Regions from separate parts of the Cronobacter muytjensii ATCC 51329 genome, predicted to be linked through region 2. Evidence: predicted binding sites of a transcription regulator. Region 2 holds the regulator's gene; each other region holds the start of a gene.
What was found. Region 2 encodes Fur, which represses iron uptake genes when iron is present. Its sites were predicted from a motif close to ATAATAATGAGAACNACTATCAA; they were not measured.

Region 1: AFK63_RS08070 (TonB-dependent siderophore receptor) is a predicted target of Fur. The motif match lies at 1,676-1,698, and genes of this name have one in related genera.
Region 3: AFK63_RS07485 (TonB-dependent siderophore receptor) is a predicted target of Fur. The motif match lies at 1,792-1,814, and genes of this name have one in related genera.

What each region holds. Positions count from the first base shown of each region.
Region 1 is NZ_CP012268.1:1,728,062-1,732,296, reverse strand. It holds gene AFK63_RS08080 (hypothetical protein) at 1-60, shown strand, start outside; gene AFK63_RS08075 (alpha/beta hydrolase-fold protein) at 61-1,611, opposite strand; gene AFK63_RS08070 (TonB-dependent siderophore receptor) at 1,792-3,948, shown strand.
Region 2 is NZ_CP012268.1:2,736,137-2,740,371, forward strand. It holds gene ybfF (esterase) at 1-450, shown strand, start outside; gene ybfE (LexA regulated protein) at 578-859, shown strand; gene fldA (flavodoxin FldA) at 1,021-1,551, shown strand; gene fur (ferric iron uptake transcriptional regulator) at 1,841-2,293, shown strand; gene AFK63_RS12675 (helix-turn-helix domain-containing protein) at 2,617-3,228, shown strand; gene AFK63_RS12680 (beta-N-acetylhexosaminidase) at 3,287-4,235, opposite strand, start outside.
Region 3 is NZ_CP012268.1:1,608,980-1,613,214, reverse strand. It holds gene AFK63_RS07500 (YkgJ family cysteine cluster protein) at 1-260, shown strand, start outside; gene AFK63_RS07495 (YciC family protein) at 285-1,028, shown strand; gene AFK63_RS07490 (septation protein A) at 1,082-1,618, shown strand; gene AFK63_RS07485 (TonB-dependent siderophore receptor) at 1,859-4,048, shown strand; gene yciA (acyl-CoA thioester hydrolase YciA) at 4,222-4,235, shown strand, end outside.

The sequences.
Region 1 (4,235 bases), 1.0 Mb from region 2:
CTGTTTCCGCAGCTCGATAAAAACGCGGGTCCGCTTTACCAGCAGCTGAGCGCGCTGTAATTACTCTGACTCGCCGTGTACGCGGCGAGCCTGAGTGAGATCCAACACGCCCTGCATCATCGCTTCGCACCACGCGGCATAGTCATGTCCGCTCGACCACGGATGAAAACTCACCGCGTAGCCCTTCTCTTTCAGCGTCTGCGCAAATTCCACGGTATTGCGGTAAATACCGCCATCCGGCCCCTGCGTTTCAAACCTCCCTGCCTGTAGCCAGAAACGCACCGGCAGACGCGGCGCACGTTGATATTCGCGCGTCAGCCAGCTCGCGGGCTGCCCTTTCGGCGCCCACCAGTACGATCCTGACAGGCTCAGCACATTACCGAATGCTGCCGGATGGCGCAGCGCCACCCACGACGCCGCCAGCCCGCCGTAGCTGGAGCCGGTGACGATAGTGCGCCGCCCTTGAGGTTCAATACCGCGCGCCCGCAGCCAGGGAAGCAGCTCCAGCGCCATCATGTCGGCGAAATCGCGGTTGGGCGGCAGCTCGTGGCTGCGCCGCGCGAAGTCAAGGCTGTCGATAAATACCACATTCACCGGCGGCAGGCGGTGGTCGGCAATCAGGCGGTCGACCACCGACGCCAGCCGGTAGTCCTCCTGATACGTATTGCCGTCAAAGACCATCAGCGTCCAGCGCGCCGCCTTTGCCGGTCGATAGAGCTGGATATCACGCCGGTTGCCGAGCCGCGCGCTGTCAAACGTATGGCGTGTCAGCGTGCCGTGCCGCACGCCGTTGAGATCCGCCGGTACGCCACACTGACGCCCGCCGCCGAGCGCCAGCAGCGACGCGCGGTTCCAGCGGTCATCCTGGCCTGGGAGAAACTGCCGCGGGTTAAGCGGATCCGCCTGAGCGGTTGCGAGAATAGCGCGGCGTTGTTCGCGCGCCCCGCCATTGGTCTTCGGCACGTCCGGCGCAAGCTTATACTGCATCAGCGTGTCAGCAGGCACCACATAGCTGCGAAACCAGACGTCTGACTGACCAAGCCGGAACAGCGGATCGTGATCGCCGCCAGGGGAGCCGAGAATAAACACGTTACGGCGCGCGCCGCGCCATAAAAACGTGACGCGCCGGTGGTCATTGTCGACCGGCTCCACCAGCGGCGTGCCGCGCGCGGCGATCTGGCGCCAGAACGCCGCGGTGTCGCCGCCTGCCGCGAGGTGGCGCGCCAGCTGTTGGAGCGTCGGACTGACCGGTGCGAGCGGCTGTTCGCGATCGAGCGGCACGGTCTCATGCGCCTGCCAGCGCAGCGACCACGGCGTCCCCGCCTCGCCCTCAAGAATAAGCGTCGATGCCTGCTGCGCCGGCAGCGCAAACAGCAGCGAATGCGCGCCATCCGCCGGGCCGCGCGCGACCAGGGCGCGCAGGTTCTGCTGGCGCGCGTCCGTGAGTTGTGCGCGCTGTGCGCCGGAAAGCGTCGCGGCGACATAGTTTTCCTTCATCACCGGCTGGGTAATACAAACGCGCCCGCGGCGGTCAAACGTGCCGCTCAGTTCCCCGCTCGCCGTTCCCTTCAGGCATGAAGCCGCCTCGCCCGGCAGTGTGCTGACGCCCATCAGCAGGCCAATCACTATCGCAATCCGCTTCACTCGACTCTCCTTAAAATTTGTTAACAACTTAATGCAAATGGTAATGATTTTCAATATCATCGAGCCGTTTGCAGTCGTGTGATTTACGCGCGGTTCGCCGTTGCGCCGCCGCGCAGGTTAATGATGAAGACAAGGAAAACGACAGAAATGGTCTTAAAAAATAATAAGATAATAATCCCCGGCATCCTCAGTCTCGCTGCCGTCGGCAGTAGCGGCGCGCAGGCGGCCACGCCCGGTGAAGAGACAATGGTGGTGACGAACGGCGTGGCGGAAGATCCGCACGCCCCGCTGAAAGGCATGGTCGCCACGAAAACCCTCTCCGCCACCAAAACCAGCGCGGATCTTATTCGCACGCCGCAGTCGGTCTCGGTGGTGACGCGCGATCAGATGACGGCGCTGGATGTCACCTCGGTGTCGCAGGCGTTGCGCTACAGCGCCGGCGCGTTTACCGAATATCGCGGCGGATCCAACCGCAACGATGAAGTGTTTGTGCGCGGCTTCAGCTATGTACCGAAATTTCTGGATGGTCTGAGCTTCGGCGCGACCGCGGGATCACAAACCGGCGTGGTCGACCCGTGGCTGCTGGAACGGGTTGAACTGGTGCGCGGCCCGGCATCGGTGCTGTTCGGTCAGGTCAACCCCGGCGGGCTTATCAGCATGACAAGCAAGCGGCCATCCCGCGAGGCGGCGCAACAGGTGCAACTGCGCACCGGCAATCACCGGCTGGCGGAGGGCGCGTTTGACGTGGGCGGCGCGCTGGATGACGACGGCCGTGTGCTGTGGCGCCTCAACGGCCTGGGCCGCGCACAGCGCAACGAGGTGGAAGATTATAAAGAGTCCCGCGTGGCAATCGCGCCCGCCCTCACCTGGTACGCTAACGATCAGACGCGCTTCACGCTGCTGACGAGCTACCAGAAAGATCCCGATGCGGGCTATCGCAATTTCCTGCCCGCTTACGGTACCGCAAAACCAACGCCTGACGGGCGCACCATTGCGCGCGATTTCAACGTCAGCGATCCGGATTACGACACCTCGCGCCGCGAGCAAACCTCCGTGGGTTACGAGCTGGAGCATCAGCTTAACGACGCCGTCACCCTGCGCCAGAATGCCCGCTACAGTCATATTACCCAGGAGTATCGCTATCTGGTCTATGTGAACAGCGCCGCCAGTTCGACCGTGTTACAGCGCCGTCCGCAGCATGAACAGCGCGACACAAAAGAGTTCGGTCTGGATAACCAGCTGGAAGCCCGGTTTGATACCGCCGATATCAGCCATACGCTGTTGACCGGGTTCGACTATAAGCAGAGCCGCGACCACCAGCGCCTCGCGCGCGACAGCGGCGCCCGCTACAACCTGGACTGGACCCGCCCTGTCTATGGCCTCGACATCAGCGACAGCGCGTTGACGCCGACCACTAACGAACAGCAGGATCTCGATCAGATGGGCCTCTATCTCCAGGATCAACTGAGCTGGAACCGATGGGAACTGTTGCTTTCGGGCCGCTATGACGTTTCAGAGGTGCGCACCGCCGATCTGCTGGACAACACCTCGACGCAGCAGAACGACAATAAATTCACCTGGCGCACCGGCCTGCTCTACGCCTTTGACTTCGGCCTGTCGCCTTACCTCAGTTACAGCACCTCGTTTGAGCCGAATCTGCAAACCAACCGCGCTGCCGGCACCGCGCCATTTAAACCGATGGAGGGCAAGCAGACGGAAGTGGGCCTGAAATATCAGCCGACCGACAGCGTGCTGATGTCGCTTGCGCTGTACGATTTGAAACAGACCAACGTGGCGACGTACAACAGCACGCAGGGCTATTTCGAAAATGCAGGCGAAGTGGAGTCAAAAGGCGTCGAAACCGAACTGCACGCCACGCTTGCACAGCACCTGAACCTGATCGCTTCCTATACCTATACCGATGCCGAAAACGTCAGTACTACCGTGGCGGGCACCGAAGGCAAAACCCCTGCGCGTATTCCGGCGCATATGGCCTCAGCCTTCGCCAGCTATACGCTGCCCGGCGGCGCGTTAAGAGGGCTCACCGCCGGCGCGGGCGTGCGTTACATTGGTACCAGCTATGGCGATGCGAAAAACACTTTCAAAGTACCGTCGGTCGATCTTTATGACGCCATGCTCCGCTACGACCTCGGCGAACTCAATGGCCAGTTGAAAGGCGCCGCGCTGCAAATGAACGTCAACAACCTCGCGGATAAGAAATATGTCTCCGCCTGCGCGTCGGATACCGCGTGCTTCTATGGCGTGGGCCGGACAGTCACCGCCACCGTCAGCTACGCCTGGTAAAACGGTTTTTTATGCATAACACCGGCCCGGTTCGCCGGGTCGGTGTTTTTTTATGCACTTAATATCAATACTTAAGTTAAATTTTCTTTAGCATCCCCCGCCCGCTCATAATGATCAGTTTTTATTCAGTCTTGCGGATTGTTGCGGCAATACCGTTTCACTTCACTATTTAAGAAAAATCGTTCTCCTTTTGGATTAAGTTTTTACTTAATAACTGGCATGTGATTATTGCAGAACACAGTAATGGGGACTATATAGTTCATGGCGTAACGAAAAACGCTTCAGAA
Region 2 (4,235 bases):
GAAAAGCTGGTGGCTATCGATATCGCGCCAGTGGATTATCAGGTCCGCCGCCACGACGACATTTTCGCGGCGGTCAACGCGGTGAGCGATGCGGGCGCGACAACACGCCAGCAGGCGGCGGATATCATGCGCCAGTATATCGCGGAAGAAGGCGTGATTCAGTTTCTGCTGAAGTCGTTTGTCGATGGCGTCTGGCGCTTCAATGTGCCGGTGCTGTGGAATCAATACGCCCATATTGTCGGCTGGGAACCCCTCCCCGCCTGGCGCGGCCCGGCGCTGTTTATCCGTGGCGGCGCGTCGCCTTATGTGGAAGAAGCGCACCGCGAAGCGCTGCTGGCGCAATTCCCGCAGGCCCGCGCGCACGTTATCGCGGGCGCGGGTCACTGGGTGCATGCCGAAAAGCCGCAGGCGGTGCTGCGCGCTATCCGGCGTTTTCTGGAAACTGATTAAAAACAGACCGACCGGCGCCGTCGCGCGCCGGATGCGTTGGCGCGCTTCGCTGCCTGATGTATGATGGCGCGCTGAAATACCGCCGGGCCCGCCCCGGCAGCCTGTTTCCCCTGTCTATACTCATACCATGGCAAAAGAACAAACGGACCGCACAACGCTCGATCTTTTCGCGGATGAACGCCGTCCGGGCAGACCGAAAACCAATCCGCTGTCGCGCGACGAACAGCTGCGCATCAATAAGCGCAACCAGCTTAAGCGTGACAAAGTTCGCGGGCTTAAGCGCGTGGAATTGAAGCTGAACGCCGATGCGGTGGACGCGCTGAACCATCTGGCTCAGGCGCGTAATATCAGCCGCAGCGAGCTGATAGAAGCTATGCTCCTCGCTCAGCTGAAAGCCTTGCAGGAGTAAGGTCTGGTCTGAATTTTACCCAAAAGGACGGGGCAATGTAGCAGAGAGTGCACCCGGCGCCTGATACCGTTTCCGCACCTTCACCTGTTCTGCTATGATTGCCCTATCTGTGGGCGTTATGCCAGCACCATCACATTTAGATTCAAGAGGTTATTCTTCTTATGGCAATCGTAGGCATCTTTTTCGGCAGCGACACCGGCAATACCGAAAATATCGCGAAAATTATCCAGAAACAGCTCGGGAAAGACGTTGCTGAAGTGCATGACATTGCTAAAAGCAGCAAAGAGGATCTGGAAGCGTTCGATATTCTTCTGCTTGGCATCCCGACCTGGTACTACGGCGAAGCGCAGTGCGACTGGGACGACTTTTTCCCGACGCTGGAAGAAATTGACTTCAACGGTAAACTGGTCGCGCTGTTCGGCTGCGGCGACCAGGAAGATTACGCAGAATACTTCTGCGACGCGCTGGGCACCATTCGCGATATTATCGAGCCGCGCGGCGCGACCATTGTTGGCCACTGGCCGACGGCGGGTTATCACTTCGAAGCGTCCAAAGGTCTCGCAGACGACGATCACTTTGTCGGCCTCGCAATTGATGAAGATCGCCAGCCGGAGCTGACGGCGGAACGCGTTGAAAAATGGGTGAAACAGGTCTCCGAAGAGCTGCACCTGCAGGAAATCATCAACGCCTGATGATAAACGGCGCGGGCGACCGTCCGCGCCGGTTGATAGATAAAAGCAATGAAAATAATTGCTACAAATTTTTAACTTTCCCTCACTACGCTGTACAATGGCATCCTTAATTATCAGGCCTCCCCGTGCAAAACGCTGGCGGGTCCACGATTTTTAAGCTCTTTTTTGCCGGACGCTTGCGGTTTTCATTTAGGCATGTCAGTTCTATAATGAGACGCATTCATCTTCGGCGTATCCGATGTATCGCTCCCTTCTGGGGCGAGTCGTTAAGCAACAGGACAGATTCCGCATGACTGACAACAATACCGCATTAAAGAAGGCCGGCCTGAAAGTCACGCTTCCTCGATTAAAAATCCTCGAAGTGCTGCAGGAACCGGTCAATCATCATGTCAGTGCGGAAGACCTCTATAAGCGTCTGATTGACATGGGTGAAGAGATTGGCCTTGCCACGGTCTATCGTGTACTGAACCAGTTCGACGATGCCGGCATCGTCACCCGTCACAACTTCGAAGGCGGTAAATCCGTTTTCGAGCTGACGCAACAGCATCATCACGATCACCTGATCTGTCTCGATTGCGGCAAAGTGATCGAATTCAGCGATGACTCTATTGAAGCCCGTCAGCGTGAAATCGCGACACGTCACGGCATCCGCCTGACCAACCACAGCCTCTATCTGTATGGTCACTGTGCCGATGGCGACTGCCGCGAGAATGAACACGCGCACGAGGTCGGCGAGAAGTAACGCTTGCCATAACGCCTGATCCAAAGCCGACGTTTGTCGGCTTTTTTATTGTCTGAAAACCAGACGCTGAAAATACACATGTATCATTTTGGATTAATAACACAGAGATGTGTATTTTAATACAGCGCACAATGCTTAATTAAACCACATATATTTTATTAAATATAAATTCAGAAAAGATAAATATCTTTATCGGTCAAGCGGTTAGCCAACGAAAGATTGCCGTTGTTCATTCCCTCTTCTCTGCCCCTTATTGCAGCAATAAAAAAGCATCCATTAAGATACAGCAACGACATAAATTTATTTTAAACAAGGTAACCAATATGGTATTACCCTCTAAACCTCTTGCTGAGATTTACCGCATTGCCGATATTTTCAATAGCTACGGCAACTGGTCTCGTGCGGAAAAAAATACGCTTATCCCGTTGCGAGACGGGGAAATTTGCATCATTCGCGGCGGTCAGTTTTCTCTGATGCGCCAGAGTGACCGCCTGTTGCTGGAAAAATGCAGCGCCCCTTCGGTTCTGGGCCTGGCGCGGAATTTAGGTAAATCCCAATTCATAAAATTACAGGCTGATTCAGAATGTCATTATCAGTTAATTCCTTTTGATTATTTCATGCAGGAAATCGAAAAAAATCATTGCCAGTTACATCTTCTTATTTTGTCCTCATGGATAATTAATATGCTTTGCTATCGGGAAGAAATTATGCTGGGCAGAAACAGCTACAGTATGATTAAAGCCAATATCGATTGTCTGGCGTCGATGGATGAGTTTATGCGTAACCGGATTAACGTCGCCGATTATATTGTTAAAAAAACAAATCTTTCCCGCAGTATGGTAATGAAAACCTTGTCCCAGCTACGCAGCGCGAAACATATTGAAATCAGCAAAGGCAAACTGCTTGCCGTTCACCATCTGCCAGAGGCGCTGTAAGACACCGCTTTAACACACGTAAAAGCCAGCCCGGAGGCTGGCTTTTTTAAAAAGCGCGTTACGGCTGTACGCGCTCCGTCCGGCTGTGGCGTTTGCCATCCACGCTTACGCTGCGTACCTGCACCTCGCCCGTCACGCGCGGCGGTTGCGCGGCGTCATAAGGCTGCCAGCGCGCGCCGCCATCAGTGGAATACTCCATCGTCACGCCAGGCAGGCTGATGTTCATCTGCAATACCCCTGCTTTCACGCGTGCGCCCGGCACCGGCAGACGGAACTGCACGCCCGCTTTCTCAAGTTTCGGCAGTTCGCGACGGCCAAGCAGGTTCGCAAAACGCGTCCAGTCCCGTTGTAGCGCCTGCATATCGACCTGATGCGTTTCGCCGCCCTTATACTCGCGCCCCGCCTGATAATCCTGCTCCCATGCGGCACGGTGCCAGGCGCGCTCCGCTACGGCCAGCAGACGCGGATACATCATGTACTCCATCTGCTTATCGGTACGCACCACTTCGCTCCAGAGCTGTGCCGAGAGCCCATAAGCGCCAGGCCAGGGTTTATCGGATTTAGCGCTGAACGCGTTGCCGTCGCGATCGACCGACGTCTCGGCGTTTTGCGGCAGGTTATCCGGCGCGAAACTGAAAATTTTACGCTCGTCGCTAAAGCGCGTGCCCCAGTAGTAGCCGCTCTCCGCCGGATTCACTTCGTTCGGGAAATCGAGATAGACGTAATCAGGGTTAGAGACCACAACGCGAAAGCCTTTGTTGGCCCAGTCGTTGACGCTGTCAAAACCGCCCCAGTAGAGGGTGTCCCAGAAGTTGACGTTGACATGTGAGGTGGCAAAGGCGCTGGCGTCTTTCGCATCTTTAAGGCCATCCTGCCAGGCCTGCATGGTGTCAATGCCGTGCGCTTTCACCAGCTTGCTGACCTCAACGCCAAAGTAGCTGGAGAGATGCTCAACGTCCGCGACCACCCCGTCCTTAACCATTTTCTGACACACCGGCGAGCGCGCC
Region 3 (4,235 bases), 1.1 Mb from region 2:
GCACCAACCAGAAACAGAGCCGCTGCGTGGCGCTGGAAGGCACGCCCGGCGAGGCGGTACGCTGCACAATTTATGAAAACCGGCCGTCGCCGTGTCGGGAATTTGCGATGTCCGGCGAAGGCGGCGTGGTGAACGAGGCGTGTAATCGCGCCCGCGCCCGCTATGGCCTGCCCCCGCTTCCTGACAATTCCTTACCTGTAGCGCCCCTTTACAGCGCTGCCACTGCGCCATCATCCAGGGTACAATTGCCGGCGGAATAACATCTGCCAACCCAAGGAGAGTGCATGTCTATCACGGCAAAATCCGTTTACCGTGACACGGGTAATTTTTTCCGCAATCAGCTGGTGACCATCCTGCTGATTGCGCTGCTTTGCGCCTTTATTTCTATGATCCTCGGTCGCGCCTTCACGCCGGACGCGGATCAACTGGCAATGCTGAGCGAGGGTGATGCGCTGAGCAACAGTGCCAGCCTGTTTGAGCTGGTGCAAAATATGACGCCGGAACAGCAGCAGGTGCTGCTGAAAGCCTCCGCTGCCTCGACGTTTTCCGGCATGTTCGGCAATACACTGTTGGTGGGCGGCGTTCTGCTGCTGATCCAGGCGGTCTCCGCCGGACAGAGCGTCAGCGCGCTGCGCGCGATTGGCGCCGCCGCACCGCTGCTGCCTCGCTTATTCATCCTGATCTTCCTGACCACCTTTCTGGTGCAGATGGGTATTATGCTGGTGGTGGTGCCGGGCGTGATCCTTGCGATTTTACTGTCGCTGGCGCCAGTGATGATGGCGCAGGATAAAGCGGGCATTTTCGGTTCGATGCGCAGCAGTATGCGGCTTGCGTGGCGCAATATGCGCCTGGTGGCGCCTGCTGTGCTGCTGTGGTTGCTGGCCCGTACCGCCCTGCTGCTGTTTACGCCTGCCTTTGCCGCGCTGACGCCGCAAATCGGCGCGGTGGTTGCCGGCACTTTCAGCAACCTGCTGACGGCGCTGCTGCTCATTTATTTATTCCGGTTATATATGCTTATCCGGGAATGACCCTTTTGCCCACGGGCGGTGGTCGCACGTGGGCCTTCTGATGGAACCGATGTATGAAGCAGTTACTCGATTTTTTGCCGCTGATTGTTTTTTTTGTCGTCTATAAATTGCATGACATTTTCTGGGCGACCGCGGCGCTGATCGTCGCCACTGCGCTGGCGGTTATCTACAGCTGGTATAAATACCGCAAGGTCGAAAAAATGACGCTGGTGACCTTCGTGCTGGTCGCGGTATTCGGCGGGCTGACTATCTATTTCCACAATGCGGAGTTTATTAAGTGGAAAGTGACCATTATTTACGCCCTGTTTGCGGGTGCGTTGCTGATTGGGCAGTGGGTGATGAAAAAGCCGCTGATCCAGAGCATGTTGGGTAAAGAGATAACCCTGCCCGCGCAGGCGTGGTCGCGCCTCAATCTCGCCTGGGCGATGTTTTTCATCTTCTGCGGCCTGTTGAATATCTATGTCGCCTTCTGGCTGCCGGAGGCGGTTTGGATGAATTTTAAAGTATTTGGCATTCCGGGCCTGACGCTGGTATTTACCCTGCTGAGCGGCGTTTACATCTACCGTCACATGCCGCAGGAAGAAAAATAACGCTTCCCGGTACGCCAAATATGCAACGCCCCCGCGGTCATTCCCCGGGGGCTTTTTTATGCGCGTTTTTCCAGACTGGCTATCTTCCCGTTTTCACTATGCGCTTCTTTATTACGCGCACACATTTAGAGCAAATGTGGAGAAATCATGGAGATTCCCCTCAACCTGTTGTAATGATAATTGTTATCATTATCATGCCGTTTTGCGATAACATTTCTACACAAAATGGAATAATTGATAATGTTTGAAAAAAAGCATGACATTCGCAAGCCACTGGCGCTGGCGGTGGCCTCACTTCTCGGGAGCGGAGCCTGGGCCGCGCAGGCGGCGGATGTGGACGACGGCGATGTAATGGTCGTTCAGGCCACCGCAGAGCAGGCGCTGAAGCAGCAGCCCGGCGTTTCTGTTATTACCGCGGATGACATCGAAAAAGACCCGCCGGTCAACGACCTTTCAGACATTATTCGCAAAATGCCCGGCGTTAACCTGACCGGCAACAGCGCCAGCGGCAGCCGCGGCAATAACCGCCAGATTGACATTCGCGGCATGGGCCCGGAAAACACATTAATTCTGGTCGATGGTGTCCCGGTTACCTCACGTAACGCCGTGCGCTACAGCTGGCGTGGTGAGCGCGATACACGAGGCGACACCAACTGGGTGCCTGCCGAGATGGTGGAGCGCATCGAAGTGCTGCGCGGCCCTGCGGCGGCGCGTTACGGCAGCGGCGCGGCAGGCGGCGTGGTAAATATCATCACCAAACGCCCGACCAACGACTGGCACGGCTCGCTCTCACTTTTCACCAACCAGCCTGAAAATGACAAAGAAGGCGCTACCCGACGCGCCAACTTCAGCCTGAGCGGCCCACTGGCAGGCGACGCGCTGACCATGCGCCTTTACGGCAATCTGAACAAAACCGATGCCGACGATTACGACATCAACACTGCGCAGAATGGCTCTTACGCCGCCGGGCGCGAAGGGGTGCGCAATAAAGATATCAACAGCGTGGTTTCCTGGAAGATAACGCCGGAGCAGATCCTGGATTTTGAATACGGCTACAGCCGCCAGGGCAACATCTACGCGGGCGACACCCAGAACAGTAACAGCAATGTCAGCCCTGACGGTCTCGTCCCTTCGCTCTACGGCCACGAAACCAACCGGATGTATCGCCAGAGCTACGGCATTACCCATAACGGCATCTGGGACTGGGGCCAGTCGAAAACCGGCTTCTATTACGAAAAAACCAACAATACGCGTCTTCAGGAAGGGACGACGGGCCGCGTCGAAGGCATGATCACCGATGAGAAATACAGCACCAGCCGGCTCGAAAACTATCGCGCCAGCAGCGAAATCAACGTGCCGCTGAGTCTGCTGGTGGATCAGACCATGACGCTGGGTGCGGAATGGGATCGTGAAGAGCTCAACGACCCGGCATCCATGCAGGCGACCAACGTCAATAACACCACAATTGGCGACGTTTCCGGCGACGCGTCCTCGCGCAGCAGTAAAAACAGCGCGACCCTCGGTGCCGTCTATTTTGAAGACAATATCGATGTCCTGCCCGGTACCGTCGTCATCCCCGGGCTGCGTTACGACCATCATAACCAGTTCGGCGGCAACTGGAGCCCAAGCCTCAACCTCTCCCAGGAGCTGGGCGATAATGTGAAGCTGAAGGCTGGTATCGCCCGCGCGTTTAAAGCACCGAACCTCTATCAGTCGAGCAAAGGCTACCTGCTCTCCACGCGCGGCAACGGCTGTCCGATTGGCGTGAGCGGCAGCTGCTATCTGCTCGGCAATGAAGATCTGAAGCCGGAAATCAGCATCAACAAAGAGATCGGTCTGGAATTCACCAAAGAGGGTTTTGACGCAGGGATCACCTGGTTCCGTAACGACTACCAGAACAAGATAGTCTCAGGCGACAAGGTGATTGGCTACGCATCCAATGGCAACAATATCCTTCGCTGGGAAAACGGCGGTAAAGCCGTAGTGGAAGGCCTCGAAGGCAATCTGACTATTCCGGTGCTGAAAGACGCGCTGAACTGGCGCACCAACGCCACTTATATGATCAAATCGGAAACCAAAAAGAACGGCAATCCGCTGTCGGTTATCCCGAAATATACCGTCAACACTATGCTCGACTGGCAGGTGAACGACAAAATTTCCACTAATCTCAACTGGACGTTCTATGGCCGTCAGAAGCCGCGTCAGGCGGCAGAAATTCGCCTTGAGGATGGCGGCAACCTTTCCCACAAGGAAGTTGGCGCGTACTCCATTGTCGGCGTGGGCGTGAACTATGCGCTGACCAAAAATCTGCGTCTGAACGGCGGCGTCAGCAACCTGTTCGATAAAACGCTGTATCGTGAAAACGAAGGCGCTTCCACATACAACGAACCGGGCCGCGCCTACTACGCGGGCGTCACGATGACCTTCTGAAAGGTAACGGGGAGGCACGCCTCCCCTTTTCGCTGTCACAAGATAGCACCTGTTCCTGCCTGCTTTTCCCGCCTTCACCCTGTCGCTGCCAGTGGTATGATACGTTCGCACCGCGCCCTTCGGCTTTGCCCGCGTGCGGAACGATAACCTGAAAACAACAACTGAGAAGCCCCATGACGACAGAGCA